DNA from 2 places in the Cyanobium sp. ATX 6F1 genome. Region 2 is predicted to be linked to the other one. Evidence: predicted binding sites of a transcription regulator. Region 2 holds the regulator's gene; the other holds the start of a gene.
The links. Region 2 encodes NtcA, which controls nitrogen genes in cyanobacteria. Its sites were predicted from a motif close to GTANCNNNNGNTAC; they were not measured.
Positions count from the first base shown of each region.

Region 1 (14,701 bases), on a different contig from region 2:
GCGGGCCAGGGGGCGCGGGCCACCTCGAACAGCAGCTCATCGAAGGGGGCCGTGAACGGGGATCGGGCCCCCAGGGCCATCGCCCCCATGGTGTCGCCGTGATAAGCCCCCTCGAAGGCAATCAGTTGGCGCCTGGGCTCCCCCCGGTTGCGCCACCACTGCCAGGCGATCTTGAGGGCGACCTCCACGGCGGTGGAGCCGTTGTCGGAGAAGAACAGGCGCTCCAGGCCGCTGCGGGCGCTGAGGGCGTCCGCCAGCTGCTCGGCGGGGGGGTGGCTGAAGTTGGCGAAGATCACCTGCTCCAGCTCCGTGGCCTGGGCCGCCACGGCCGCGGCGATTGACGGTTCGGCGTGGCCGTGCAGGGTCACCCACCAGCTGCTGATGGCGTCGATCAGCTGGCGGCCGTCGTCGAGCTCCAGCAGGGCGCCCCGGCCGCGCACCGCCCGCAGGGGTGGATCGGCGCTGGCCACCTGGGTGGTGGGGTGCCAGAGGTGGGGATGCCAGCGCTGGGGGGGCAAGGCTGGGCTGGGTTCTACTCGCACACCTTCGAGCGCTGTTCGTTGGCGGCGGCCAGGGGGCCGCAGCTGAACCAGCGGTAGACCCCGACCTCGATGTCGGTGAACAGCACCAGGATGCCGGCGCACAGAGCGAACAGGGCCCCCGTCACCAGCAGGTGGGTCTTGCTCATGGGCGCAGGTTAGGGCCCAGCTGCAGGTGCTGGCCCAGTCCGCTGAGCTGCCATTGCGCCTCCAGGGTCTCCCGATCGAGACGCTCAAGGGTGGGCAGCTGGGCCAGCACCGGCACCCCCGCCAGGGCGTTCAAGGTGGATGCGTTGTTGGGGTGGGGCGGCCCGTTGAGCACGATCCCGAGCAGGGAAAGGCCCCTCTGGCGCAGGGCCTCCACCGACAGCAGGGTGTGGTTCAAGGTGCCCAGGCCGCTGCGGGCCACCAGCAGCACCGGCAGGTTCCAGAGGCGCAGCTGATCGATCTGCAGCCAGTCGAGCCGCAGGGGCACCAGCAGCCCTCCGGCCGTCTCCACCACCAGCGGGCCGCTCACCGCCGGCAGCGCCAGCCGGGTCTCCTCAATGCGCAGCACCTCCTGCTGCGCCGCCCAGTGGGGCGACACCGGGGCCGCCAGCCGGTAGGCCTCCGGCAGCACCCGATCAGAAGGCAGCTCCAGCAGCTCCCGCACCCGGTCGCTGTCGCCGCCGCCCTCCAGGCCGCATTGCACGGGTTTCCAGTAGGTGGCCCCCAGCCCCTGCACCAGCAGGGCACTGACCACGGTCTTGCCCACGTCGGTGTCGGTGCCGCAGACCACCAGCCGCAGGGCTTCTGTCATGGCCGCCGCCTGGGCTTTTGACCCACCAGGATCTGCAGCTCCCAGCTCAGGACCTTCACGGCTCCCTGGGCGGGCCAGTGGGCCTCCAGGGCCCGCAACTCCCCTGCCGACAGGGGCCTCACGCGGCTGGCGCTGGCCCCGAGCCCCTTGAGCTCGCGCAGCAAGGCCAAGGCGCTGGGGGCTGTGCGGCTGAACGGCAGCCTCCGCTCCACCCGCAGCTCCAGCCAGGTGCTGCAGGTCGCTTGCAACGCTTGGGCCTCGGGCAGGGGCAGGGCGCTGCAGGGCACATGTGCCGCCTGGGCCGCCTGCTGCCATTGGCGAAAACTGCCCTGGGTGGGCACCGCCAGCACCAGCCAGCCTCCGGGCTGGAGCGCCCGGCACCACTGCTCCAGTTGGGCCAGGGGCTGCTCCAGCCAGTGAAGGGCGAAGCTGGAGGCCAGCAGGGCCGCGCCCTCCAGCTCATCCGGCAGCCCCCCGTTGAGATCCCAGAGCAGGGAGGGAGCTGGTGGGGAGCCGTCGGCTCCAGGACAAGCGGAGCGCTCCCCCTGGCGCAGCAGCTCGGCGCAGTGGTCGAGGCGCAGCATGGTGAGTTCAGGCCGCTGGGCCTCCAGGGCCCGCGCCAGCAGGCCACTGCCCGCCCCCAGATCAGCTGCGGGCCCTTGCGGCAGGGGCAGGTCGCGGCTGAGGTGGCCCAGGCGCCAGGCCACGGCCCGCTGCAGGTGCGCCAGCTGCTCGTAGCGGCCGGCGCTGCGGGCGAAGCGCCGGCGCACCTCCAGTGGGAACGGTTCCGTTGGCTGTGGGGGGCTGCCGCCGGGCTTTGTGAGCAGATCAACCATGGCCGCTGACTTCCGCGGAAAGCGCCGCTTCCAGCCAGTTCAGCACTGGAGTGAGCAGATCGGCCCGCAGCAGGCTGTGGCCGGCACCCGCCAGGGTCCAGTGGCTGGCCCTGGGGAGGGCTTCCACCAGCAGGCGACGGCTCTCAGGGGCCACGATCCGGTCGTCGCCCGCCTCCACCACCAGCACCGCTGCGCTGGCTGGAAACGCTTCCGGCAGCGCGGTGAGGCGGCCGAGCAGGTCGAGGTCAGCGAGCAGGCGACCCTGGCCGGCGGGGGGCACCCCCTCCTCCCGGGGCCCTGCTGGCAGCAATTCCTCGGGGTCGGGGGCGGCGGCCTGGGCCAGGAAGTCTTTGAGTAAGCCATCGCTGTCGCCGTTGCTCAGGCGATTGGCCATGGCCTCCAGGGCCAGTTGTCCGCGGCGCCCGGGGGCTCCTGGGGGCACGAAGCGCCCAAAGCTGGCCAGCAGCACCACCGCCTCGGCCGCGGCCAGCACGGCACCGGGAACCAGGTGAATCCCCATGGAATGGACCAGCAGGGCGCGGCGTCCCGTGCCCGACCACTGCGGCTCCAGCTGCACTTGATGGCCGTAGCCCCGCTCCCCCCAACCCAGGCTCCAACCACGCCGGGCGGCGGCCGCCCCCCAGGGGGCCCAGGCCCGGTGGTCGCCCCCCCAGCCGTGCATCGCCAGCAGCTGCACACCCCCAGCCGCCGGATCGCTCAGCGCCATCGGGCCAGGGCCTCCAGCAGCCGCTCCAGGGTGCCGGGCGGCAGGTCGCTGCGCAGCACCAGCCGCAACCTCGCCGTTCCCGCCGGCACCGTGGGTGGGCGGATCGCCACGCTCAGCAGGCCTGCGGCCTCCAGGTGCCGCTGCAGCTCCAGGGCCCGATCGTCTTCGCCCACCAGCAACGGCAGGATCGGCCCCTGGCCTGCCACCAGCGGCCAATCGGCCGCCGTCAGGGAAGTTCGCCAGCGCTCGGCACGCTCCAACAACTTCGACCCCAGGTCGGGGGTCTCCTCCAGCAGATCAAGGGCGGCCAGGGCTGCCGCCGCCAGGGGCGGGGCCAGGGCGGTGGAATAGCGGAAGGCGCCGGAGCGCTGCAGCAGCCAGTCGCCGAGCAGATCGCCCGTGGCCAGGAAGGCGCCACCACTGCCGAAGGCCTTGCCGAAGGTGCCGCTCACCAGGTGCACCCCCGCCAGCCCGTGGGCCAGCCCGCGTCCGCCGGGGCCCAGCACCCCCAGGGCATGGGCCTCATCGATCAGCAGCAGGGCCGAATGCCGTTGGCAGAGGGCCGACAGCGCCGGCAGATCGGGGCTGCTGCCCTCCATGCTGAACAGGCTCTCACTGAGCACCACCAGGCGCCGCACGGCAGAGCTGGCCCGTGCCTCGCCCAGCAGCCGATCCAGAGCGGCCAGGTCGTTGTGGGCGAAGCGGCGCAGCTGGGCGCCGGAGGCCTGTACCCCCACCAGCAGGGAGTGGTGGATCAGCCGGTCGGCGAGCACCAGGCTGTGGCGATCGGCCAGGGCCGCCACCGCAGCGATGTTGGCCTGGAAGCCACTGGGAAAGAGCAGCACCCGCTCCCGCCCCAGCCAGGCGGCCAGCCGCGCCTCCAGCTCCCCATGCACCGGCCGGCTGCCGCTCACCAGCCGCGAGGCCCCCGCCCCCACCCCACCCGAGGCGATCGCGGCGCAGGCGGCCGCCTGCAGGCGAGGGTGCTGGCTCAGGCCCAGGTAGTCATTGCTGGCCAGATCCAGCAGCGGGATGGCACCGGCCCCCTCTGGCCGCAGGCCCCCAGCCGCCGTGGGCTGGAAGGCACGCAGCAGGCGCCGGCGGGCGATCGGCAGGCGCTCCAGGGAGCGGCGCAGGGGATCAAGGGGGTCGGCGGCCAAGGGAAGCGGCAGGGCCCGGGGTGGCCGCAGTCTGGCCAATAGGATTCCCTGATGCTGATCGCCAGCTCCGACGTTCCGCCCCTGGAGGAGCTGTTCCCGTTTCCGCTGGATCCATTCCAGCTGGAGGCGATCGATGCGCTCAACCAGGGCCATTCGGTGGTAGTGAGCGCCCCCACCGGCTCGGGCAAGACCCTGGTGGGCGAGTACGCGATCTACCGGGCCCTGGCCCACGGCCAGAAGGTGTTCTACACCACACCCCTCAAGGCGCTCTCGAACCAGAAGCTGCGCGATTTCCGCGAGCAGTTCGGGGTCGAGAACGTCGGTCTGATGACCGGTGATCTGAGCGTGAACCGGGAGGCGAAGGTGGTGGTGATGACCACCGAGATCTTCCGCAACATGCTCTACGCGGAGGTGGATCGCGGCGACGATCCCCTCGCCGATGTGGAGGCGGTGGTGCTCGATGAGTGCCACTACATGAACGACTCCCAGCGGGGCACGGTCTGGGAGGAATCGATCATCCATTGCCCACCTGCGGTGCAGCTGGTGGCGCTCTCGGCCACGGTGGCCAACGCCGGTCAGCTCACCGACTGGATCGACAAGGTGCACGGGCCCACCCGGCTGGTGCTGAGCGATTTCCGGCCGGTGCCCCTGGCCTTCAGTTTCTGCAGCGCCAAGGGGCTGCACCCCCTGCTCAATGATGCGGGCACCGGGCTGCACCCCAACTGCAAGGTCTGGCGGGCGCCGAAAACCACCCACCGCCGCGGCCCCAAGACCCCCAGGCCGCCCCAGCCCGAGGCGGCGCCGCTGCCCTTCGTAGTGGCCCAGATGGCCGAGCGCGACATGCTGCCGGCGATCTACTTCATCTTCAGCCGCCGCGGCTGCGACAAGGCCGTGCGCGACCTGGGCCGGCTCAACCTGCTCACCAACGAGGAGCAGTCCCGGGTGCGCGCGCGCCTGCAGGCCTTTGTGGCCTCCACCCCCGAGGCGGTGCGCGAAGGGGGCCACGATGACGCCCTGCTGCGCGGCATCGCCGCCCACCACGCCGGGGTGCTGCCCGCCTGGAAGGAACTGATCGAGGAGCTGTTCCAGCAGGGGCTGGTGAAGGTGGTGTTCGCCACCGAAACCCTCGCCGCCGGGATCAACATGCCCGCCCGCAGCACGGTGATCTCGGCCCTTTCCAAGCGCACCGACCGCGGCCACCGGCCGCTGATGGGCAGTGAGTTCCTGCAGATGGCGGGCCGGGCCGGCCGCCGCGGCCTCGACACCCAGGGCTATGTGGTGACGGTGCAGAGTCGCTTCGAGGGGGTGCGCGAAGCGGGGGAGCTGGCCACCAGCCCCGCCGATCCGCTCGTGAGCCAGTTCACCCCCAGCTACGGCATGGTGCTCAACCTGCTGCAGCGCTATGAGCTGCCCAAGGCCAAGGAACTGGTGGAGCGCAGCTTCGGCCGCTACCTGGCCACCCTCGATCTGGTCGACGACGAGCGCCGCATCACCGAACTGCGCCAACAGCTGGAGGGTCTTTCGGGCAGTGTCACCGATGTGCCCTGGGACGCCTTCGAACTCTATGAAAAGGAGCGGGCCAGGCTGCGGGAGGAGCGGCGCATCCTGCGGATCCTGCAGCAGCAGGCGGAGGAAACCCTGGCCCATGAGCTCACCCTCGCCCTGCGATTCGCCAGTGAGGGCACTTTGGTGAGCCTCAAGGCACCCCAGCTCAAGGGTCGGGTCACACCGGCGGTGATCGTGGCCAAGGTGGAGGGCAGCGGTCAGTTCCCGCTGCTGCTCTGCCTCACCGATGAGAACGTCTGGATCCTGGTGCCCTGCCATGCGGTGGTGAGCCTCCATGCGGAGCTCAGCTGCCTGCAGGTGCGCGAGGTGGACGCCCCAGAGCTGCACCACCCCGGTGAGCTGCGCCACGGCGACCAGGCCAGTGGCGGTCTGGCCCTTGCGGTGGGCTCCATGGCCCGGCGCCACGACATGGCCACCCCCCAGTACGACCTGGCCGGGGAAGTGAAGGCCCAGGCGCTGCTGGTGCACCAACTGGAGCTGGCCCTCGAACTCCATCCCGCCCACAGCACCGGCGATCGCAAGCAGATCAAGAAGCAGCACCGGCGCATGGAGGAACTCGAGGAGGAGATCGGCGAACGCCAGCGGCTGCTGCACCACCGCTCCAACCGCCACTGGGACACCTTCCTGGCCCTGATCGAAATCCTGCGCTTCTTCGGCTGCCTGGAGGATCTCGAGCCCACCGACATCGGCCGCACCGTGGCGTCCCTCCGGGGCGACAACGAACTCTGGCTGGGGCTGGCGCTGATGAGCGGCCACCTCGATGAGCTCGAACCCGCCGAGCTGGCGGCGGTGCTGGAGGCCATCTCCACGGAGGTGAATCGCCCCGATCTCTGGAGCGCCTTCAACACCCCGCCCGCCGCCGAGGAGGCCCTGCACGATCTGGGCGGCATCCGCCGGGAGCTGCTGCGCCAGCAGGAGCGGGCCGCCGTGGTGATGCCCCTCTGGTACGAGCCGGAGCTGATGGGGCTGGTGCATTCCTGGGCCAAGGGCACCAGCTGGAACGACCTGATCGCGGGCACCTCCCTCGATGAGGGCGATGTGGTGCGGATCATGCGCCGCACGGTGGATCTGCTGGCCCAGATCCCCTACGGCGAGGCCCTCAGCGAGCAGCTGCGCGGCAAGGCCCGACTGGCCCTCAAGGCGATCAACCGCTTCCCGGTCTGCGAGCCGATCGATCTGCTGAGCCCCGTGGGGGCGGGCCTCAATCCGGCCACGGCCAAGGCCGTGCCGCCACCACCCACTCCTGGCACGACATCGGCCAATTCCCCAGCTGCAGAGCCCCAGATCACGGGTGATGATCTCAACGGCAGCAGTGGCCCCGAAGCCAGCTCAAGCGAAGGGAGCCTCACGGAACAGGCGGCCTGAGGAATCAGATCGCCAACCGCTCCCAGATCACGCTCAGGTTCGCCTGGTGCAGATCGGTGGCGAAGCATTCCGCCAGCTGCCCGGGGCCCAGCCGCGCCGTGACGGCCGGATCAGCTTCGAGGTTGGCGCGGAAGTTGCCGCCTTCTGTGTTCCAGGCGCTGTGGGCGTGCTCCTGGACGATCCGGTAGGCCTCCTCGCGGCTGAGGCCGCTCTCCACCAGGGCCAGCAGCACCCGCTGGCTGAACACCACACCGCCATACACATTCAGGTTGCGCGCCATGTTCGCGGGGTAGACCCCCAGGCCCCTGATCACCGCGGTCATCTCCCGCAGCATGAAGTGCAGGGTCACTGAGCAATCCGGCAGCATCATGCGCTCCACGGAGCTGTGGCTGATGTCGCGCTCGTGCCAGAGGGCCACGTTCTCCAGGGCCGCCACCGTGTAGCTGCGCAGCACCCGCGCCAGGCCGGAGATGCGCTCGCTGCGGATCGGATTGCGCTTGTGGGGCATCGCCGAGCTGCCCTTCTGGCCCTTGGCGAAGTTCTCCTCCACCTCCAGCACATCGGTGCGCTGCAGGTTGCGGATTTCGGTGGAGATCCGCTCCAGGGTCGCCCCCACCAGCGCCAGGGTCTGCACGTACTCGGCGTGGCGGTCGCGGGAGATCACCTGGGTGCTGGCGGTGTCAGGCACCAGGCCCAGTGCCGCGCAGGTGAGCGCCTCCACCTGGGGATCGGTGTTGGCGTAGGTGCCCATGGCGCCGCTGATCTGGCCCACGGCCACCACGGTTTCCAGGCGCTCCAGTCGCTCGCGGTTGCGCTCGCTCTCCGCCAGCCAGCCCGCCACCTTGAAGCCGAAGGTGATCGGTTCGCCATGGATGGCATGGGATCGCCCGATCATCACCGTGCCCTTGTGGGCCCGGGCCAGCTCCCTGAGCGCTGCGGCCAGGGCATCGAGTTCGGTGCGCAGCACCGCCACCGAGGCCTTCAGCTGCAGGGCCAGGCCGGTGTCGAGCACATCTGAGCTGGTCATGCCCACGTGGATGTGGCGGCCCGCCTCGCCCACGTGCTCGTTCACATTGGTGAGGAAGGCGATCACGTCGTGGCGCACCTCCGCCTCGATCGCCTCGATCCGCTCCACCTCAAAGCTCGCCTTGGCCCTGATCTCCGCCAGGGCTTCGGCCGGCACCCGCCCCAGCTGGCTCTGGGCGGCCGTGGCGGCGATCTCCACATCCAGCCAGCTCTGGAACTTGGCCTGCTCGCTCCAGATGCGCCCCATCTCGGGGAGGGTGTAACGCTCGATCAAGGGCCAGCGCCTGGCGACGTCGCACCCAATGTATGGGGCAGGCCACCCGGCGCAGCCTGCGGCTTTGGTTCTGTTTCGGCTGTGGTTGGATGACGCCATGGCCCGAAAACGCCGGCTGGATCTGCATTTACTGGCCCTGGGTCTGGTGGAGAGCCGCCAGCAGGCCCAGCAGCTGATCCGTGCCGGCCGGGTGCGCGCCGGCGATCGGGTGCTGGACAAGCCCGGCATGGAGGTGGCGCTGGAACTGGAGCCCCAGGTGAGCCAGCCCCCACGCTTCGTCTCCCGTGGCGGCGAGAAGCTGGTGCGGGCCCTCGAGACGTTCCCGATCCAGGTGGAGGGTCGGATCTGCCTCGATGGGGGCATCTCCACCGGTGGCTTCAGTGACTGCCTCCTGCAGCACGGCGCCCAGCGGATCTACGGCATCGATGTGGGCTACGGCCAGACCGCCTGGAGCCTGCGCACCGATCCCCGGCTGGTGCTCAAGGAGCGCACCAACCTGCGCCACCTGCGGCCCGAGCAGCTCTACGGGCCCCACGATCCCAGGCCGGATCTGGCGGTGGCCGATGTGTCGTTCATCTCCCTGGCCCTGGTGTTGCCCGCCCTGAAGGGGTTGATGGCACCAGAGGGTCAGGAGGCGGTGCTTCTGGTCAAACCCCAGTTCGAGGTGGGGCGAGCCCGGGTGGGCAAAGGCGGTGTGGTGCGGGATCCCGAGGCCCACGTCGATGCGATCGAAGCGGTGATCGCAGCGGCGGATCGGCTGGGTTGGCGCGCAGCCGGGCTGGTGGCCTCACCGATCACCGGGCCGGCCGGCAACCACGAGTACCTGCTCTGGATGCGGGACGAATGTTTTGACCGCGTTGGATCCAACGGGGAGGGATCGAACACGCCGCTGACCACGCCGACGCTGGATCGAAGCGCCATCAAACATCTGGTGGCCAGCACCCTGAGCCATAAAGAAGCCGACCAACCCTCGGGTTGATCGGCACAGGAGCAGACCCTTGATTCAGGGGCGCTCAGATCGCGCTGCTGTCCTTGTCGCCGGTGCGGATCCGGATCACCGACTCGATGTTGGTGATGAAGATCTTGCCGTCGCCGATTTCACCGGTGCGGGCCGCATCTTGAATGCAGGTAATCACCGTGTCGACACGGTCGTCGTCAACAACAACCTCGAGCTTGAGTTTCTGTAGAAATTCGACCGTGAATTCTGATCCGCGGTAACGCTCGACCTGGCCCTTTTGACGCCCGAAGCCACGCACTTCACTCACGGTCATGCCGACGATGCCGGCATTCACCAAGGCGAGTTTGACGTCCTCAAGCTTGAACGGACGGATGATGGCCTCAACTTTTTTCATGGATCCGGGGATTCATTTCAGGGGGTGTCTCCCAGGACGGTGCCTGAGAGGAAGGGTGAGAGGCGTCCTAGCAGAGGAGTTCGGCGGATGCCCAGCCATTGCAACAATGGACTTCTGCCATTAGGCCGCAGGTGCTGGACGTCCGGTGTATCCATTGCTACTGGCTGCGCCGTTGAGCGGCGACCAGCCTGGGGCCCGGCGTCGGGTCCATGGACGCGAGGCGCAGGCAGGGATTCTCTGCGGGCCTTCTCCATCTAAAGCGGTTGGGATGTCCACGGCGGACATTCGGCTGATTTCTTTTGGGATCGTTGTAAAGAATCGGCCGTTTCGTAGCATCGTGAACCTGATGCACTCCCGCCCGATCGATGGCTGCCCCAGCTCCCAGCGCCCTCACCACCACGCCTCTGTACGGCCAGCGGGAGATCGAGCAGGCCCAGCTGATCTGCTTCGACAACCCCTCCACGGGCCGTCCCTACGAAGTGTCGATCACCCTGCCGGAGTTCACCTGCCTTTGCCCGTTCTCGGGCTACCCGGATTTCGCGGTGCTGCGCCTGATCTACGAGCCCGGCCCCCGGGTCCTTGAGCTCAAGGCGCTCAAGCTCTATGTGAACAGCTGGCGCGACCGCTCGATCTCCCACGAGGAGGTGGTCAACCGCATCCTGGATGATCTGGTGGCGGCGGCCCAACCCGACTGGATCCAGCTCGAGGCTGATTTCAACCCCCGCGGCAACGTGCACACGGTGGTTCGGGTCAGCCATGGCACCCGTCATCTCGGCTGAGGCTGCTGCAGGGAGCCCAGCAGCTGCGGCAGTTCGCTGGCGAAGGCGGTGAGGTTGCGGTTGCAGAGCCCACCCACATGCAGGCGCTGGCGCCCGTCCTCCGCGATCGCCCACAACTGGCGGGTGGCCACCAGGCTGAGGCCGCAACCCACCAGGGCAATGGCGAAGCCGGCGTAGACCAGTGGCACCCCCGGATCGCGCTTGAGCAGCAGGCCACTGGCGGGCAGGATCGAGGCCACCCGAAGGGGCAGGCCGTTCACTTCCAGGGCCTCGCCGCCGGGAATGAGCCGGCCCAGCAGGCTGGCGTCGCTGGCATAGATCTCCACCGGTCCGGCCTCGTTGGTCACGCTCAGCAGCACGGGATCGGTGCCATCGGGGCGGGTGGGCAGCACCAATCCCCAGATCTGATTCCCGAGTTGGGGAAAGCTCTGCAGCGGCAGCTCCAGCAGCGGGCTTTTGCCCAATTGCAGCGTGATCGCCGCCAAAGCCCAGTCCGCCTGGTAGATGGTCATGCCCTGGTGGCGCAGGGGGTGGTTGACGCTGATCTCGGCGCGTTGCTCCAGGGCTGGGGCATCAGCCTGGGGGGGGTTCTTGAGCAGCAAGCGCGAGCGGAACTGCTCAGGACGCCCGGCGGGGTCGCGGTCGATGCCGAACTGCTCAAGCACCAAGGTCAGCTGGCCCTCGCCGCGGCGATCGAGCAACTCGAGCTCGTGGCCCGGGGCCAGAAAGCGCTCCACCCGCTGGCCCCCCAGCGCTCCCCAGGCCGATCCCACCAACAGCACCACAAGCCCCGCATGCACCAGCAGGGGCCCCACCCGACCGGCCACGCCCTTGCGGGCCGCCAGTCGACCCGCCTGGCTTTGAACTCGCCAGCCCCGGGCCGTGAGCAGGGCCCCCAGGCGTTCGAGATCGGCCTGGGGTTCTGGGGAGGCCACGGTCTCCGCCACGCTCAGCTTGCTGAGCTGGCGCGGGGAGCTGTAGTCGACCCAGCGCAGGGCGGCGCGCAGGGCCGGCCACTGGCGGCGCCAGCTGCACAGCACCAGGGACAGCCCCAGCCAGCCCAGCAGCGCCAGGAACCAGTCACTGGAATAGAGGTGATCCAGCTGGAGGGCCAGGATCCCGTCCCCGCGCACCAACCCCAGCCAGGGGGTTTCGTCGTAGAGGCGGTGATAAAACTCGCTGCTTTCCTGCTGGGGGATCGCGGTGCCCAGCCCGCTGGCGATGGCCACGACCAACAGCAGCACGATCGCCAGCCGCAGATCTGAAATCCACGCGGCCACTCGGCCCAGGGCATTCAGCAACGGTGCGACCAAGGTGGGCGAGGCAGAGGTCATGGCAGCTGGGCCAGAAGTGTGAGGCCGCCGGTGAGCACCAGCACGACGCCACTGATCGCCGGAACCCAGCGTCCGACGGACCGCAGGGCCAGCAGGCTCGGCAGGCTGGCCGCCAGGGTTCCCGCCAGCAGCAGGGGCAGCACCTGGCCCAGGCCGAAGCAGGCCAGCAGCACCATGCCCACCACCGGTTTGCCGTTCTGGGCCATCCAGGCCAGCAGCACTGCCAGCACCGGCGTGGTGCAGGGGGAGGCCGCCAGTCCGAAGGCCAGGCCCGCCGCCAGGGGCGCCAGGGGGGCCGGCACCCGTTGGCGCCAGCGATCCGGGTCGGGGCCGGTGGGCAGGCGGAACGTCAGCAGGCCCAGCAGGTTGAGGCCCATCACCAGGGCCAGGGCCGCCACCAGCCCTGAAATCAGACCCGGAACGCGCCCATAGAACAGACCCAAAAGGCCGCTGGCCAGCCCCAGCAGCACCAGCGACGCGACAATGCCGAGCCCAAAACTGACGCTGCGCACCCAGGGCCGCCGCTGCCGGTCGCTGAAGCCGGCCAGATAGGCCAGGGTCACGGGCAGCAGCCCGAGCGAGCAGGGGCCGAGGCTGGTGAGCAGACCTCCGGCAAAGACGATCGCCAGGGTGATCGGACCAGGTGCCGCCAGGGAGGCGCGCAGCAGCTGTTCAGTCCAGCGGGCCAGATCCGCCAGCTGGTCGGCGAGGGAGAGACCGAGGTCGGTCATGGGGGCCCGGTGCAAGTGTCACCCTATCGGGGCGACCCCCTGCCTCCGTCGGCGGGGACGGCCCGGATCCACCCCTGCCGATTCCAGTGAGCAACGGATCAGCAGGCCGGCGGTGAGCAGGCTGGAGAGCAGTGAATTGCCGCCGTAGCTGATCAGAGGCAAGGGCAAGCCGGTGGTGGGCATCGCACCGCTGGCGACGGCGATGTTCAGAATCGACTGGCCCACCAGCAGGGTGGTGCAGCCGATGGCGATCAGCCGCAGCTGGTTGCTGCGGCAGCTCAGAGCCACCCGCAGCCCCACGAAGCCGAACAACAGCAGGAACAGCAGCAGCATCACCGAGCCGATGTAGCCGAACTCCTCGGCGAACACCGCGAAGATGAAATCCGTTGACTGGATGGGCAGGTATTGAAGTTTCTGGGTGGAGAGGCCGAAACCCTCACCCAGGGGCCCGCCGGAGCCGATGGCCAGAAGGCTCTGCACCAGCTGGTAACCGTCCCCCTGGGCATCTTTCCAGGGGTTCAGGAACGACGTCACCCTCACCCGCTGGTAGGTGTTGATCAAGATGCTGCTCACCCCGACAAGCCCCCCCGCCAAGGCCGTGGCCAGCAGGGCGCCCAGGTTGAGGCCGGAGGCCAGGGCCATCAACCACAGCAGCAGGCCCGTCAGGGCGGCTGTGCTCAGGTTGGGTTGCTTGAGGATCAGCAGGATCAGAGCGCCGAACACCGTCAGCCAGAGCAGCTTCTGGTCGATGGCGATGCGCTTCCAGTGGGCAAACAGGGCAGCCCCCTGCAGGACCACGAAGGGCTTGACCAGCTCAGATGGTTGGATCTGGATCGGACCGACCACCAGCCAACGGCTGGCGCCGTTCACGGTGCTGCCGGCCACCAGGGTGGCGGCCACCAGGAGGCCCCCCAGCAACAGGGCGGGGCCGGCCAGCTTGGACCAACGGCGAATGTTCACCCGCAGGGCCAGCAGCAGCAGCCCCCAGCTGGCCGCCAGCCAGAGCAGCTGACGTTTGAGGTAGTAAGCGGCGTCGCCCATTTCCCGCTCGGCCACCCACCAGCTGGCTGATGTGAGGATCAGGATGCCCAGCAGGCTCCAGAGCGCCACCAGACCCAGCAAGAGCCTCGCTTCAGCGGGCCAGAGGGCAAAGGGAAGCGGTAGGAAACCTTTGGCGGAGGCCTCTGGGCTCGGGATCGAGCTGGGGGGACGGTTCGCAATGCCGGGCAAGGCCATGGGCTCAGGAAAGCTTCATCGTCAGCTGGACATGGGCCGCTCACGCCCGAGTGTACGGACAAAAAAAAGCCCGGCCAGTGCCGAGCTTGGATGAAAGTTGGTGAGGTGAGCGAAAGACTCAGTTGCCGACGTTGATCTGACGCCGACCCGCCACGAGTTCGACCTTCAGAATCTTTCCGCCCTGCTTCATGATGCGCTGTTGTTCAGCGAACCAGCTTTGGTACGGCACCCACTTGGTGAAGTAGGTGTTTTGCAGCTCGCGCTGGGTCCGAGCCTTTTCAGGACAGGGAATGCAGGCCGTGATCTTGAACAGACGCATGGGGGTGATCCTCGCGGGGTAGACCGTTGTGGGATCAGTTGCCCAGACCGGAGCTGATGTAGTCGAGGTAGACGCCCAGTTCACGCCCGGCTTCGGGACCGACCAGCGAGGCAGCCGATTCCTTGATCGCCTGAATCGACTGCACCGTGGCGCCGATGGGCACACCCAGGGAGTTGTAGGTCTCCTTGAGGCCATTGAGCACGCGCTCATCGAGGATCGAAGAGTCGCCCGCGAGCATCGCGTAGGTGGCGTAGCGCAGGTAGTAGTCGAGGTCGCGGATGCAGGCCGCATAGCGACGGGTGGTGTACATGTTGCCGCCCGGACGGGTGATGTCCGTGTAGAGCAGCGTTTTGGCCACGGCATCTTTGATGATGGCCGAGGCGTTGGCGGAAACGGTGGCGGCAGCGCGCACGCGCAGTTCACCACTGGCGAAGTACTGCTCGAGGCGACCGATGGAGGAGTCGTCGAGGTAGAGACCCTGAACGTCAGAGAGATTGATGACGTTGGTGATCGCGTCTTGCATAGGTCCGGGGAAGCGGCGGTGGGGAAGGAGAGGGCAGCCTCAGGAAAGGGCGCCGATGACGTAATCGAAGAAGAAGCCAGCTTCTTCAGCGTCAGCTCCGGTGAGCAGAGTGCTTGAGGCGAATTTCAGTTCGCG
Region 1 is NZ_JAGQCS010000006.1:30,319-45,019, forward strand. It holds gene bioA (adenosylmethionine--8-amino-7-oxononanoate transaminase) at 1-518, opposite strand, end outside; gene KBZ13_RS10190 (hypothetical protein) at 533-688, opposite strand; gene bioD (dethiobiotin synthase) at 685-1,338, opposite strand; gene KBZ13_RS10200 (methyltransferase domain-containing protein) at 1,335-2,174, opposite strand; gene KBZ13_RS10205 (alpha/beta fold hydrolase) at 2,167-2,901, opposite strand; gene KBZ13_RS10210 (aminotransferase class I/II-fold pyridoxal phosphate-dependent enzyme) at 2,892-4,061, opposite strand; gene KBZ13_RS10215 (DEAD/DEAH box helicase) at 4,113-6,992, shown strand; gene purB (adenylosuccinate lyase) at 6,997-8,292, opposite strand; gene KBZ13_RS10225 (TlyA family RNA methyltransferase) at 8,390-9,271, shown strand; gene KBZ13_RS10230 (P-II family nitrogen regulator) at 9,306-9,644, opposite strand; gene queF (preQ(1) synthase) at 10,010-10,423, shown strand; gene KBZ13_RS10240 (cytochrome c biogenesis protein ResB) at 10,411-11,721, opposite strand; gene KBZ13_RS10245 (cytochrome c biogenesis CcdA family protein) at 11,754-12,488, opposite strand; gene KBZ13_RS10250 (FtsW/RodA/SpoVE family cell cycle protein) at 12,507-13,724, opposite strand; gene KBZ13_RS10255 (phycobilisome linker polypeptide) at 13,843-14,043, opposite strand; gene KBZ13_RS10260 (allophycocyanin subunit beta) at 14,078-14,566, opposite strand; gene KBZ13_RS10265 (allophycocyanin) at 14,606-14,701, opposite strand, start outside.
Region 1: a site for NtcA is predicted at 9,792-9,805, ahead of KBZ13_RS10230 (P-II family nitrogen regulator). Genes of this name have one in related genera too.

Region 2 (14,701 bases):
GATCGAGTCGTATTCGACCCGATCAGCAAGGATGCGACCCCCCGCCAGCAGGGCCCGCACCTTGCCCGTGGCCACGGCCCGGTTGAGCAGGGTGTCGAGGGCCTGGGAATCGGCCGTGAGCTGGATTTCGGCGGGGAAGCTGTTGGAGGCGGTGCGCTCGTTTGCTTTCGTGGCGCCCCCGCTGGGGGCTGGGGTGTTGGGCTGCTCAGCGCTGGGGAGAGGCGGCAGCGGTGGCGGCCCCAGGGGCAGGGATGGCCCCGCATTCAAGGCTGGGGCGGGTTCCGCGCTCTCGGCGCCACCATCGCCGAGGTTTTCAGCGCGAACGCTGGGGGTGAATCCGACGCAGGCAAGCGTCCCAAGCAGGCCCAGGGCCAACCCAGCTGGAAGACGTTCGCTCACCAAGCCTGCCGAAACGGGGCTGATCCTCCCATGGCAACGACGGGAATCAAGCGTGCCCGGGGCGGGTGATCAGACCGGCCACGGGTAAGGAGCCGGCAGGGTTCAACGGACGCCGAGATTGTCTCAGTCTTCGAGGTCCTTACGGCTTGGGGTGCGGGTGGGATCGCTGGCCAGGAAGCCGAACACGAAGATCCCGATGAAGAAAAAGACTACGGAGTAAACCGAAACCTTGAGGGCGAGCATGGTCCGTCCGGCGGGTGACAGGGGGTGACAGGCGCCCGGTGGGGCCGGAACGACCCTGAGGCAGCGCCATCATCCTATGGCTCACCGATGACGGCATTGGATGGCTGAGGGCCCAGAGACGGTGCTTCACCCCTGGATTGAAACGTTTCGGTCACGGTCCAGCCGCGATCTCCATCCCCACTGGCGGGTGCAGCGCCCTGGCGGCCTGGAGTCGCTCGCCATCGACGACCCCTGGGGCCGGCGGCACCGGCCCGACTGGTTCGCCCGGGGCCTGATCATCTGGCCCCGCGGCGGCCAGGAGCTGCGGCTGAGCCAGCGCCTCCTCTGCCCGGAGCCCTGGCGGGCCTGGGGCCAGCTGCGGGCCCGCCTGGTGTTGCGTTGGTGGGCCGAGGCGGCCGAGCTGCGGGTCGACGGGGAGAGCGTGCACCGCGGCGATCTGTTCGACACCGCCTGCCGCTGGACCCTGCCCGAGCGCTGGTGGGCAGGTGAGCCCCTGGAGCTGGCGCTCACCCTGCGCAGCCCACTCCATGACGATGGCGCCTTGATCCAAAGCCGCCTCGAGCTCGAGCCCACGGGCTCAGGCGATCCCCACGGGGTGCTGCTGGCCCAGTCCCTGGAGCTCGTGGTCCTGCGGGCGGAGAGCGAGGGCACCCCAGGCCCACTGGCCGAGCGGCTGGCGGCCCTCGATCCAGCCTCCCCGTCCGAGCGGGCCGCTGGTCTGGAGCTCCTGCGTGAACAGCTCAGGGGGATGGCGCCCTCGCCTGCTGAGCCCGGGTTTCATGTGCTCGGCCATGCCCATCTGGATCTGGCCTGGCTGTGGCCGGTGGCCGACACCTGGCAGGCGGCGGAGCGCACCTTCCGCTCCGCCCTGGATCTGATGGAGCGCCATCCCCAGCTCCATTTCGGCCACTCCACCCCGGCGCTCTACGCCTGGTTGGAGCGCCACCGCCCGGCGCTGTTTGCGGCGATTCGCGCGGCGATGGTCGCCGGCCGCTGGGAGCCGATCAACGGTCCCTGGGTGGAAAGCGACTGCGTGCTGATCGCGACGGCCTCCCTCTGGCGCCAGTTCGAGGAGGGGCAGGCCTACAGCCGCTCCCGTTTCCCTGAGTGGGAGCCCTCCGTGGCCTGGCTGCCCGACAGCTTCGGCTTCGGGGCCGGTCTGCCGGCCGTGGCCGCCGCCAGTGGGGTGCGCTGGTTCTGCACCCACAAGCTGGCTTGGAACGCCACCAATCCCTTCCCCCATCGGCTGTTCCGCTGGCGCAGCCGTTGCGGCGCCGAGGTGCTCTCCCTGATGACGGCCCCGATCGGCACGGACGGCGATCCGGTGGCGATGGAGCGCTACCGCCAGAGCTGGCGGCGCTCCACCGGCCTGGAGACCGCCCTCTGGCTGCCAGGGGTGGGGGACCACGGCGGCGGCCCCACCGCCGAGATGCTGGAGCAACTGGAGCTTTGGCAGGGGCAACCGCTGGCGGCGCCCCAGCGCCACGGCAGCCTGCGCGCCTACCTGGCGGAGCTGGAGCCCCACCAGGCTCAGCTGCCGATCTGGCGGGATGAGCTCTACCTGGAACTGCACAGGGGCATCGCCACCAGCCGCCCTGATCAGAAGCGCCACAACCGCAGCCTGGAACGGCTGCTGCGGGAGGCGGAGTTGGCGGAGGCGCTCCGAAGCGCTGCGTCCCACGGCCCTGAGGGCCGTTCCGCAACGGAGGCCGCCGGGCGGGCCGAGCTCACGGAGGCCTGGCGCACGCTGCTGTTTCAGCAGTTCCACGACATCCTTCCAGGCACGGCGGTGCCGGAGGTGTTCGAGCAGGCCGAGCCCCAATGGCGTCAGGCCCGGCGCCTGGCGCGGCGCCAGCGGGATGGGGCCCTAGGGCGCTGGTTGGCGCCCCGACCCCGGCCGGTGGCGAACGCCTGGTGGCTGGTGCAGCTGCAGGCCCTGGGGGCCACGCCGCTCACCGTGCGCTTGCCCCGGGGCGACTGGCGCCTGGCCGATGGCTCGTCCCTGCCGCGGCAGCCGGCGCCATCCGGCGGCGACTGGGTGCAGCTGAGCGGGCCCCAGGGGGTGGCGGCACTGTCCCTGGAGCGCCGTTCCCTTGGGGGCCACCCAGAGCTTGCTGGTGAAGCCCCGGCGGCGATCGATGGTCCCGTGATCAGCCGCCCCGGCGGCATGGAGGGCCGCCACTGGCTCGGCAACGGCCTGGTGTCCGTTCAGGTGGGGCCCCAGGGGCTGGAGCAGCTCTGGAGCCAGCACGGAGTCGCCCAACTGGAGTCGCCCCTGGAGTGGCGCCGCTGGCGCGATCGCGGCGCCTTCTGGGATGCCTGGGATCTGGCCGATGACTACCGCGACCATCCCTTGCTGCTGGAGTGGGACGGTCCCCCCGAGCCCGTGGATCAGGGGCCCCTCTGCGCCGGGTTCCGTTGGCGGGGACGCTGCGGCGCCAGTGCCCTGCGGCTGGAGCTGCGCCTGCGGGCCGCCTGCCCCTGGGTGGAGCTGATCCTGGCGGTGGACTGGCGGCAGACCCATGAACTGCTGCGGCTTGAGCTGCCCCTGGCCCAGGGGGCCGAGCGCTGGGCGGCGGACACCAGCGGCGGCGTGATCGAGCGGCCCGCCGAGGCGCTGATGGCGCGCGAACGCAGTCGCTGGGAGCTGCCGGCGATCAGCTGGCTGGCGAGCCAGTCGGGCAACGCGGGTGGACTGGCGGTGCTGCTCGATGGCCCCCAGGGGGTCTCGGCCTCGGCGGAGCGGCTGGGGGTGTCGTTGCTGCGGGGGCCCACCTGGCCCGACCCGGGCGCCGATCGGGGCCATCAACGGCTGCGGCTGGCGCTGTTGCCGCTGCTCGGGAACTGGCGCGCCGGAGCGGTTCCCCAGCAGGCGGTGCGTTTCCGCGAACCCCTCTGGCTGCGGCCGGCCGGGCCCGGCTCAGGCCCAGGGAGCACAACGGACGATGGCCTGCATCTGGGCCACCCTGATCTGCAGTTGTTGGGGCTCAAGGTCGAGGGGCCATCGCCCCAGGGGCCCGTGCTGCTGCTCAGCGCCCAGAACCTGGGGCCCTGTCGTCGCTGGCTCGACCTGCCGGAGGGCTGGACGGTGCTGGAGCGGATCGCTGGCTTCCCTGGGCAGCACGGCGATTCGGCCGGCGATGGGCAGCTGCTGCGCCCCTGGCAGTTGGCCCGCTGGCGGATCCGCCGCTCGACTACCGCTTGAGTTCAGTCGTCGTGGTCGTCGAACGGGTCGGTCAGACCCTTGGAGGGGGGCCCGAAAGCCTGGTAGACCCCAAAACCCGTGAGACCCAGCAGCACCGCCAGCACAGCGAGGGCGATCGGAATGGCAGGGGAGCTATCCATGGACAATCTCAGGGGAAGGGAAGGGGCCGTGGGGTGCTGCCGTCCCGTCACAAGACCCGACAGCCACCGCCCTCCGGCGGCGTCTCGCCTACAGTACCGAGAACGATCCCCCGCCAGAGAGGACTGCGACGCCATGGCCCAACGCACCCGCCTGGGAGATCTGCTCCGCCCCCTGAATTCCGAGTACGGCAAGGTCGTGCCTGGTTGGGGAACCACCCCGGTGATGGGTGTGTTCATGCTGCTGTTCTTTGTCTTCCTGCTGGTGATCCTGCAGGTGTACAACAAGTCGCTGCTGCTCGACGGCATCACCGTCAACTGGAACCCGCTGGGCTGACGCCCGGCCCCCACCCATGAACATCTTCGGGATCGGCTTGCCTGAGATGGCGGTCATCGCCGCCATCGGTTTGTTGGTGTTCGGTCCGAAGCGCTTGCCTGAACTGGGCAAGACCCTGGGGCGCACCTTGAAGGGCTTTCAGTCGGCTTCGCGGGAATTCGAGCAGGAGTTCCGCCGCGCCATCGACACCGAGACGGTCGTTGCCGAGACTCTGGCGGCTGAATCCCTGGCCAGCGCCGAATCAGCCAGCGCCGAGGCAAGCACCGCTGACGCAAGCACCTCTAACGCAAGCACCTCTAACGCAAGCACGGGCGAGCTGGCGGCCATGGCCGGTGATCCCGATCTGAGTTCTGACGGCACCCCCGTCTCCAGCGCAGGCCCTTAAACACCGCCACTGGCTGGGTAACTCAGGCCCATCGCTCCTTTTGAGGGCTCTCCTGAAAGGTCCTGGTCTTTCCTCTTCGTCCATGGCATCTCCTGCGGCCGCGCCGCTCCAGCTGCTCGTCGGCCTCGGAAATCCCGGCTCCGACTACGAGGCCACCCGCCACAACGTCGGGTTCATGGCCCTTGAGCGGCTGGCCGCGGCGGATGGCGTGCGCTTTCGCTCCCAGGCCAAGCTCCATGGCCTGCTCGCCGACCTGCACCAGGGTTCCGGGCGCCTGCGGCTGCTGATGCCCCAGACCTTCATGAACGAGAGCGGCCGCTCGATCCGCGCCGCCCTCGACTGGTTCGATCTCGATCCCAGCCAGATGCTGGTGGTCGTCGATGACATGGATCTGCCCCTGGGGCGCCTGCGCCTGCGGGCCTCCGGCGGTGCTGGTGGCCACAACGGCCTGCGCAGTGCCATCGCCCATCTCGGCACCCAGGACTTTCCGCGTCTGCGCATCGGCATCGGTGCCCCGGCCCTGAACCCCGAAGAGCGCAAGGCGCGCACGCTGTCCCATGTGCTCGGCCGCTTCCAGGCCGCCGAACAACCGTTGCTGCGTGCGGTGCTCGATGAGGTGATCGCCGGCGTGGAGATCGTCCAGCGACTGGGGCTGGAGCGGGCGGCCACCCGCCTGAACAGTTTTCAGGTGACGGCCGGTGGCAATCTGGCTTCGGATTCGCTTCCACCGCGCTGAGTCGCCTTCCCGCCACCACCGCGCAGCTGCGCGTGCTGCACCAAAGCTTCAGCAGACGACTGCTGGAGGGCGAGGTCACGGCCGGTGGCTTCCATTGGACCTTCAGCTGGGCCTTCGATCGGGGCGAACTCAGCGTTGAGCCCTCCCTGGGGCGGGCTCTGATTCAGGACGCCCTGCTGCGCTTTCTGCTGCAGGCCGACTACCAGCTCGAGCCGGGAGGCGATTACGCCTTCACCGTGCGGGCACGCCTGTAACAGCTCGCCCGTCCGGGATCTGCCGCTCCAGGGGCCACCCCAGGTGACGCTCCAGCAGCAGCTGGGCCACCACGTCATCCCAATCCCGCGGTGGAAGACGCAGGCCTTCCGGCAGCAGGCGCCTCCAGGGGCCGGGAGGTTCCAGTTGCCAGAACCGGTGCCGCGCCGCCAGGGTGCTGCCGCGCTCATCCACCAGGATCACAGGCAGCAGCGGCGACAACCGCGCGCACCAGGCGCCACTGCCGGTGCCGTTGCCGAGCACCAGCGCTGCCAGCGGGTCCTCGGCCTGCCAGTGCTGGATTCGCTGCCAGCACTCCTCTGGTGGCAACACCAGGGCCTCGATCACCCGCCGCCTCGAGCCATCGGTGCGCACCAGACCGCACTTGCTGCGGCCTGGATCCAGGGCCGCCAGGGGGCCGCCATGGGCCCCGTCCGCCGGCGCAGGGGTCATGGGCGGGGAAGGCTGCGCACCGCCGGAGAGGGGCCGTCGATCCAGCGCAGGTCGACGGTGATCGGGTCGGCGATGTCACTGTTGCGGACGGACACGGTTTCCAGGCGAACGGCCAGGCCCGGGGGCCGCTCGCTCAGTTCCTTGCCCAGGCGGTTGAAGCTGGCCACGTCGAACTGCACGCCGTCGGCGAGGGAGCCCTGGCCCTGGGCGCGGGTGAAGGTGGCCGCCATCAGCAGATTCAAGCGACTGCGCACCTGCTCGGGACTGCGCTGGTCAGCCTCGACAACGGTGGTGGCCATCACATCGCCGCGGCGGATCACCTGGCGGTTGGGTCGCACGTCCGGGAAGGCCAGCACTTGCTGTTCGCCGCGCAGCACATTGGCGGCGGAAATGATGCTCACCACCCAGGATCCTGGTTTGGTGATGACACCCTGGAGCCGGGTGATCTCGCTGCGGGGCACCAGCAGGATCTGGCGATTGGCCACCTGGTCCGGCAGCACGCGCTGGTAGGCGACCAGGTTGGCCTGCCGCAGCAGCGCCTTGATCACGAGGGTGGCCTGGGAGGCGTTTTCCAGGTTGATCTTGGCTGTGGCCAACGGCTGGCCGCTGCTGATCACCACGTCCCCCCGGCGCAGATCGATCAACTTCGCTTCAAGCCGTTTCAGTTCCTTGGCGCCCGCCGCGATGCGCTGGTTCACCGTCGCAAGCTCCGCCTCGTTGCGCCGGATGTCCGCGTCCTTGGCCCGGATGTCCTGGCTGAGCAGATTGCGCTGCCGCTCCAGCTGGAGCCGTTGCCGCTGAAGCGGTTGCAGTTCGTTGCGCAGTTTCTGGGCGCGCTGGTCGGCCGTGGCCAGTTGCCCCTGGGCCTGGTGCAGGCCGAGCTCGGCCCGCGCGCTCGCCTGCTGGGCCCGGCGGATCTCCGCCTGGCTGCTGGCCAGATCCCTGCGGCTGTCCCGCAGCTTGCGCTCCAGCTGATCAAGCTGGAACAACCCAGTCCGCAGCCGCTCGCTGACCAGCAGCATCAGCCCCAGGGACACGGCGCTGATCAGGCTGCCGGTGAGCACCGTGATCAGCACCGCCGTGTTGCGGGGACGCAGGTTGAACAAGCTCAGCCGCGCCTTGCCCACGCGGCTGCCGAGGCGGTCACCGAAGGTGGAGAGCACTCCGCCGAGCACCAGCAGAGCCAGGATCAGCAGCCAGCCGGACACGGAACCAAGCGGAGGCTCTCAGTATCCATCCGAATCCAACCCAGCCGAATCGAGCGGGAACGAATCGAGCGGGACAGCGGCGGAGCTGGAGCCGGTGGGCTCAGCTGAACTTCTTGGCCAGGGCCACCGGATCGAACACCGTGATCTTCTTGCGGTCGATCTGCAACAGGCCGGCGTTGCGCAGGTCACCCAGCAGGCGGGTGATCGTGACCCGGGTGGAGCCGATCGCTTCGGCGATCGCCTGGTGGGAGAGGCGCAGGTCAATGGTGATCCCCTCGCTGCCGGGCACGCCGAAATCACGGCAGAGCACCAGCAGGAAGCTCACCAGCCGCGAAGACATGTCCCGGTGGGTGAGGGTTTCGATCATCGTCTCGGTCTGCAGGATCCGCGAGGAGAGGCCCTGGAGCATCAGCAGGCCGACGCTGGCGTCCACCTCGATCGCCCGGCGCACGGAGGTAGCAGGCGCTGTCACCATCTCCACCCGGGTGAAGGCCACAGCGTGATAGAAGCGGTCGGAGCGCTGGCCGGTGAGCAGGGACAGCACCCCGAACAGGCTGTTTTCCCGCAGCAGGGCAACGGTGATCTCCTCGCCCGATTCATAGACCCGTGAGAGGCGAACGGCCCCGCGCCGCAGCAGATAGACGCGCTCGGCGGGGTCACCGGGGAAGAAGATGGTTTTGCTGCGCTCCACCGTTTCCACGCTGCTGCCACTGAGCCCCCGGATCACATCCAGAAGCGTGGGGGTGGGGGCGGATCCAGCCGCGCCTGGGGAGGCCATGCCACTCGTTCCGGAGCTGGGACCGCTGCTATAGCGGCTGAAACCGCGGGTGGCGCCGACCATCAAGGCGGGGAAAGTGGTGAAAAGCTAAAGATCGCCCCTGGCTGCCCCTGTATCAACAGACACCATCGCTCCGCTGGAGGTTTCTGGCTCCTGGGTGCTGGTACGTGCGTTCGCGCTAGGGATGGTGTGCCGTTGCCTTGCCGGTGGGGCCGACACCGCTACATTCAGGGTCCGCCACCCAGGCCCGCCTGCCGCTGCACCCTCAGATTTCAGCTGCCGATCAGGGGCTCAGGCCCTCCAAGTCGCTGGCCACCTCGCTGGCCGCGGCGCCCCAGGCAGAGCGACACCGTGTTCCCCCTTCTGTGCCGATGACCGCCAGCCTGCGCAAACCCGGCCTCGACCACGGTGCCCCCCGTCCCCTGCGCAGCCTGCGGCTCGTGAGCCAGCAGGAAGGTCTGTTGCAGATCCACACGGCTCCGTTCCGCGGCAGCTTCGGCGGAGTGTTCAGCCAGGCGCTGCGCACCGCCGGCCTGGGCAGTCGTGTGCTGATCAGTCAGTTCCTCAAGGGGGGTGTGGAGCAGGGTCTGGGGCACAGCCTCTGGCTCTGCGGCCGCCTTCAGTGGTTGCGCCCCGATGTGCCCGGTTGTCTGGAGATCCCCCCCGCCAGCGAGCAGGAGCGTCAGGCGGTGCAGGAGGTCTGGGCGTTCAGCCGGGAGCAGTTGCTCGCCGGTTCGGTGGAGTTGATGGTGCTCGATGAGCTGGGGCTGGCGGTCGAACTGGGTTACCTGGAGGCCGCCGATGTGAGCGAGACCCTGGAGCGGCGCCCTTCGCATCTCGATGTGATCCTCACCGGGCCGTCGATGCCGCCGCCGCTGATGGCGATGGCCGACCAGGTCACCCAGTTGCGCCGGGGGAGCTGATGCTTAAGTGCGATCGCTGGATCAACGAACAGGCCGCCGCAGGCTTGCTCGAGCCCTTCCAGCCCACGCTGGTGCGCCATCTCGACCCTGAGAACCGGACGGCTCCGGTGCTCAGCTACGGCTGCTCGTCCTACGGCTACGACCTGCGGCTCTCGCCGAAGGAGTTCCTGATCTTCCGCCATGTGCCGGGCACGGTGATGAACCCCAAGCGGTTCAATCCCGCCAACCTCGAACCCGCCGCCCTGCACCAGGACGAGGACGGGTCCTATTTCATCCTGCCGGCCCACTCCTACGGCCTCGGTGTGGCCTTCGAGAAGATGAAGGTGCCGGCGAACATCACCGTGATCTGCCTTGGGAAGAGCACCTATGCCCGCCTCGGGATCATCGTCAACACCACCCCCGCCGAGGCCAGCTGGGAGGGCCACCTCACCCTGGAATTCAGCAATTCGTCCGGCGCCGATTGCCGCATCTACGCCAACGAGGGGATCTGCCAACTGTTGTTCTTCGAGGGGGATCCCTGCGAGACCACCTACAGCGACCGTTCCGGCAAGTACCAACACCAGCCGGAACGGGTGACCCTCGCCAAGGTCTGAGCGCAGTTCGCGCTTCGGGGGCGGTGTCATGGACGGGGTCTGCGCGCTTCATCCTCGCGGCGTTGCCGCTGCTACTGGCCGCCCAAGGTTCAGCCCAGGCCGCCGTGCCGCTCTCGGTGGATTACTCCGTCAGCCGGGTGGGCGCGAAGGTGTTGTCCGTGGTCGATGGCGACAGCTTGATGGTGGCGGTCCAGGGCAGGCGGCTCAAGCTGCGGCTGGCCTGCATCGATGCGCCTGAGCTCGCTCAGCCCCCATGGGGTGTGGCGTCGCGGGCGGCCCTGAGGGCGCTGTTGCCTCCGGGCAGCCCGGTCCTGCTCACGCCTCTGGGCACGGACCGCTACGGCCGAACGGTGGCCAAGCTGCTCAGCGAGCGGGGCAACGTCAACTGGATCCTGGTGCGGCGTGGTCAGGCCCTCGTCTACCGCCAGAAGCTCAGCCGTTGCGATGCGAAGGCCTTTCTCTCAGAGGAACGGCAGGCCCAGCGCCAGGGGCTGGGGGTGTGGGGCCCGCCGCGGCTGCCGATCGCCGCCTGGGAACGCCGCTGGTGCCGCCGACAGGGGGGAGGTTGCTGAGCTAGCTCGGCCATGGCCCGTCTTGGCCCGCTCAGGGTGCCAGCCGCGCCTTGTGCAGCCGATTCTTCTCGTACCAGGCGGCAATCTCCGGGGCCCAGGCCACGAAGTGGGGCCAGAGCAGGTCGCAGAGCTGGCGGATCTCCTCCTGGGCGTCGAGCTTGGCCCGCAGGTCCATGAAGTGCAGGAAGGCCCGCAGGCTGAAGCTCACCACGAAGTGCTGGCGGTAGTCGAAGGGCAGGATGCCGCGGGCGTGCTCCTCGGCGAAGCCCGCGTCAAGCAGGTCGCGGTAGCGCTCGGCGGCGGCGCGGCAGAGCGCCAGATCCTTGGCGCGCTCCTCGGCCGTGTAGGCGTACTTCTTGCCCTGGCGGTCGCTGTAGCTGCCCACGGGCCGCAGGTAGAAGACCTCCTCAAGCTCCAGCTCCCCGTTGGCGGCGCGGCGGATGCGATCGCCGGTGTAACGCATCGACTGCACATCGAAGCTCACACCCACCCGGTGGGTGCGGGCCTGCTGCATCACCGAATGGGGAAACCAGCCGACGTTCAGCACGATCTGCCCGTGTTCCAGGGGGCCGTAGTGGCCGCGTTCGCCCCCCAGCAGCCGCTTGACGCAGATTTCCCCAGCCCGGGTCTCATCGGGCCAGTTGGCTCGGTCGGCCGCCACGAAATCCTCGGAGTAGTCCTGGTGCATGGCGGCGTAGACGCACTGCTGGGGGTTGGGGGTGGCGGCGATCAGCTCGACCCGAAAGCGGTTCATGGCGGGGGAACGGGTGGGCTTGAGCGAAGCACGGGGCCTTTTTAGCGGCAGCAATCAGCCGTGGCTGCGGGGACCGGTAACGGCCGCGGTGGCGCCGCCGCCGGCCAGGGGGCTGGTGCTGCCGACGCCGGCCAGGCGGGGCAGGGGGGTCTGGGCGATCAGGGCACCGGTGAGGGCGTCGAGTTCCCCTCGGCTGCGGGCACCCAGGGAGCGTCCGATCGGTTGACCGTCTCGATCGAAGAGTTCCAGCTGGGGAATGCCGTTGACCTCATAGCGCTCGACCTCGCCCTGCCAGCGAGGGTTGTCGACGTTGAGCAAGACCACATCCAGTTCGCCGTGGTGATGATCTTCGATCGCCTCCATGGCCGGAGCCATCGACCGGCAGGCCTCACACCAGTCGGCATAGAACTCCACCAGGGTGGGCCGTCCGTCGCTCAGGGCCACGGGCAGATCGAGCGACAGGCGGGCCAGGCGCTCCAGGGGTGCTTCCCGGCGCAGACCCCCTTGGAAGACGAACACCACCACCGCCAGCAGGGCGGCGATCAGCGCCAGCAGGATCTGCTCCCGTCGGCCCAGGGAGGCGGTGGCGCCGGTCGCTGGGGAGGGGGAAGGGTCGCCGGACACGGTCAGCGGAAGATGGACAGGACTGCACTCTGGCAGCGCTAGCCTCGTTGCGACGGGTCGAACCGCGTGAAACGCCGCCTCACCCTTCATTTCCCCCGCCAGGCGGTGCACCAGCCGATCACCTATCGGTTGGCGGTCGATTTCGACATCGCCGCGAAGATCCTGCGCGCCCAGGTGGCCCCGAACCAGAGCGGCACCATGGTGGTGGAGCTCTCCGGCGACATCGACGAGCTCGATGCGGCGGAGCTCTGGCTGGAGAGCCTGGGCCTCGGCCTGAACCGGGCCCCCGGGGAGATCCGCGTCGATCCAGCCCGCTGCGTCGACTGCGGCATCTGCTCGAGCGTCTGCCCCAGCGGCGCCCTCAGCAGCCGTGCCCCGAGCTGGCAGCTGCACTTCGACGCCAAAATCTGCCTGGTGTGCGAGCAGTGCATCCCCAGTTGCCCGCTGGAGGCCATTGCTCTGGTGCTGGATCGGCCCGCCGCCGATACGGTGCTGCCTGGAAGCCGAAGGCCCTGAGAGACGACGGCCCTGAGAACGATGCTCCGCTACCTGACCCTGCCGATCCGGGCGCCGATGACGCTGCTGCTGGTGGCGGTCAGCATCTACATGGGGGCCCACTGGATGGCGGCCCATCAGTCCTACCAAGGGAACGGGGCCGAGGAGGCTTGGCTCGCCTACACCGTCTACTGGCCGATTCAGTGCCTGCAGACCCTGGTGGTGGTGATGGTCTGCGCCATGCCGGATCAGCTGTTTCGTCAGCTGTCGCTGTTGATGGCCACCAGCAAGGCGATCACCCTGGTGGTCACTCTGCTGTTGGTGATCACCGGAGGGCTCTACTTGCTCCACCTCAACGTGCTGGCCGATGTGGTGATCCTGGCCTGTTCGGTGCTGCTGGCCCGCCTGGACCTGATCCGGCTCCGCGTGGTGCCACCGCCGTTGCTGGGGGCCCTGGCCCTGAGTCTGCTGGTGCTGCTCGGCATGGGCCTTGGCGCCCATCTGCAGGCCGAGAACCTGATCCGAATCGGCTAGCAGGCGGGTTCGCGGCCGCGTCGCAGGTAGCTCCAGCGGTTGCCCAGCACTTTTTTGACGTACAGCCGGGTTTCCGGGTAAGGGATGGCCTCCACCCAGAGTTCGGGATGCCGTTGCAGCAGGGGCCCGAGCCAACCCTGGACGGCGCCGGGGCCAGCGTTGTAGCTGGCTACCGCCCGAATGGGATCGCCCCGCCACAAGGTGAGCAGTTGCCGTAAGTAGCGCGCCCCCAGGGGCACGTTGATGTCGGGCTGCTGGAGGGCCTCCAGGCTAAGTGGCTTGCCGGCCAGCTCGGCGGCGGTCTCCGGCATCAGTTGCATCAGGCCGACGGCACCGGCGGCGGAGCGCACCGCCGGCGTGAACCGGGATTCCTGCAGGGACACCGCCAGCAGCAGCGCCGGATCCACCCGCTCGCGCTTGCCCGCGCCTAGGAACAGGGGCGCGAAGCGCACCGGGTGGAGGTCCTGATCGAACCCCTGCCGGCTCTGGCAGCTGCCGGCGGGGAGCATCAGGTGGGCCTGCTCCAGTTGGGCCAGGCCCGTCCAGTCATCGCCCACCCCCTGCCGCAGCCGCCCCTCCACCACCAGCGCTTCGGGCTGAAGGGTAGGCCGGTTGCGGCGCTGGTTCCGCCAGCGCTCCCAGGTTTCCAGGCGTTGATCCAGCCGCCAGAGCTCATCCAACTCGGCATCGCCGCTGGTCAGCGGGCGCCAGGGGGGCGGCGTGAGCGCGCTGAGGGCCGGTGGATTCGCCGCCCCGGCCTGGCCCAGTTGCAGGGCCGCCCGCCAGCCGTAGTAGCCGCTGGGGGCGGAGCTGAGCAGCCGCTCCCAGACCCCCCGGGCCGCCGCTTCCTGGCCCAGCTGCCGCTGGGCGTAGCCCAGCCAGAACTGCTGGCGGGCCGCCAGGGGAGCGGCCAGCTGCGCTGGATTCAGAGCGCCCAGCAGCTCGGCGGCCTCGCGCCACTGGCCCTTGAGCAGCCGTCCCCGGGCCAGCTCCCACTGCAGATCCCAGCTGGCGGGATCCCCGGGCCAGCGCTGCAGCACCGCCCGCCAACTGCCTTGATGCTGGAGCACCAGGCGCGCCTGCACCGGGGCTGTGGCCCGCAGCGGCGCGGGCAACTGGGCCAGCAGGGCCAGGGCCTCAGGTCGCGGCTGCTGGCTGAGCAGCCGGCTGGCTTCGAGGGCTTCTGGCGCCTGCGGCCAGCGCTGGGCCAGCTCCAGCAGCCGCTGCTCTGCTTTCTGTTGCTGGGGCCCATCACCCTTGAGCAGGGCCGCTGCGAGGCTGAGGGCAACGGCGGAATCGCCCAGGCTCGCCCCGCCCAGGCAGTCTAGGGCGGCGGCGCCATCCCCCAGCTCCGCGAGGGCCAGGGCCAGCGTTCGCCGCTGCTCGGGTGGTGGCGGCGCAACGCCCTTGACGGCACAGGTGCGCCGCAGGCGGGCTTCTGCGCCAGGCCAGCGGGGACCCCAGCGCGCCAGGTGCAGCGTGCCCAACCTCTCCTGGTCGATCGCCGGACCCAGCTCCAGGGCGCCGGCCAGGGCGGCCGGGTGCGCCGGGAAGCGGCGCAGCAGATCGAGCCGCTGGGCGGGTGTCCGCCGGCCGAGGGCGTAGAGGGCGTCGGCGCTGGCGGGATCCCGGGGGAAGCGCCGCAACAGCTTGCTCCAGAGGTCGTCGGCTTCGACGCCGCGGCCGCGGCGCTCGGCCGCCAGGGCCTGCCCCTTGAGGACCACCGCCGCCAGCATGTCCGGGCCCCAGCCCTGGCCCGCCAAGAGCTGGTACTGCTCGTCGGGGTTCCCCTTGACCCGCTCCACCAGCAGCAGGCTGGCCTCCCGGCGCCGCTGCGGGTCCACCTCCCCATGGCGCACCCAGCTCAGTTGAGCGCTCGAGCTGGCGGGGGTGAGCTCCGGTCGTTGCTGCAGGGCCCAGCGGCCCGTGAGCAGCAGCGCCAGAGCGCCCGCGCAGCTGAGGGCGATCAGCAGGGGACCCTGGCACTGGGCGGCGGGGGCGGGCGGTTCGCTCACGGGGTCTTGGCGGTGTTGGCATTCTGGGGAGCAGCGATCAAGCCTCGATGCGTCTGCC
Region 2 is NZ_JAGQCS010000005.1:26,640-41,340, reverse strand. It holds gene KBZ13_RS15740 (DUF3769 domain-containing protein) at 1-399, opposite strand, end outside; gene KBZ13_RS08780 (photosystem II reaction center protein I) at 523-642, opposite strand; gene KBZ13_RS08775 (alpha-mannosidase) at 743-3,847, shown strand; gene psbN (photosystem II reaction center protein PsbN) at 3,850-3,987, opposite strand; gene psbH (photosystem II reaction center phosphoprotein PsbH) at 4,121-4,321, shown strand; partial or broken gene KBZ13_RS15800 (TatA/E family twin arginine-targeting protein translocase) at 4,338-4,547, shown strand; gene pth (aminoacyl-tRNA hydrolase) at 4,789-5,442, shown strand; gene KBZ13_RS08750 (DUF3146 family protein) at 5,439-5,696, shown strand; gene KBZ13_RS08745 (RuvX/YqgF family protein) at 5,674-6,147, opposite strand; gene KBZ13_RS08740 (DUF3084 domain-containing protein) at 6,144-7,355, opposite strand; gene ntcA (global nitrogen regulator NtcA) at 7,456-8,196, opposite strand; gene KBZ13_RS08730 (cob(I)yrinic acid a,c-diamide adenosyltransferase) at 8,505-9,056, shown strand; gene dcd (dCTP deaminase) at 9,056-9,649, shown strand; gene KBZ13_RS08720 (thermonuclease family protein) at 9,712-10,221, shown strand; gene thyX (FAD-dependent thymidylate synthase) at 10,253-10,975, opposite strand; gene KBZ13_RS08710 (thioredoxin domain-containing protein) at 11,030-11,599, opposite strand; gene KBZ13_RS08705 (NIL domain-containing protein) at 11,666-12,115, shown strand; gene KBZ13_RS08700 (hypothetical protein) at 12,137-12,628, shown strand; gene KBZ13_RS15735 (lytic transglycosylase domain-containing protein) at 12,625-14,643, opposite strand; gene KBZ13_RS08690 (hypothetical protein) at 14,691-14,701, shown strand, end outside.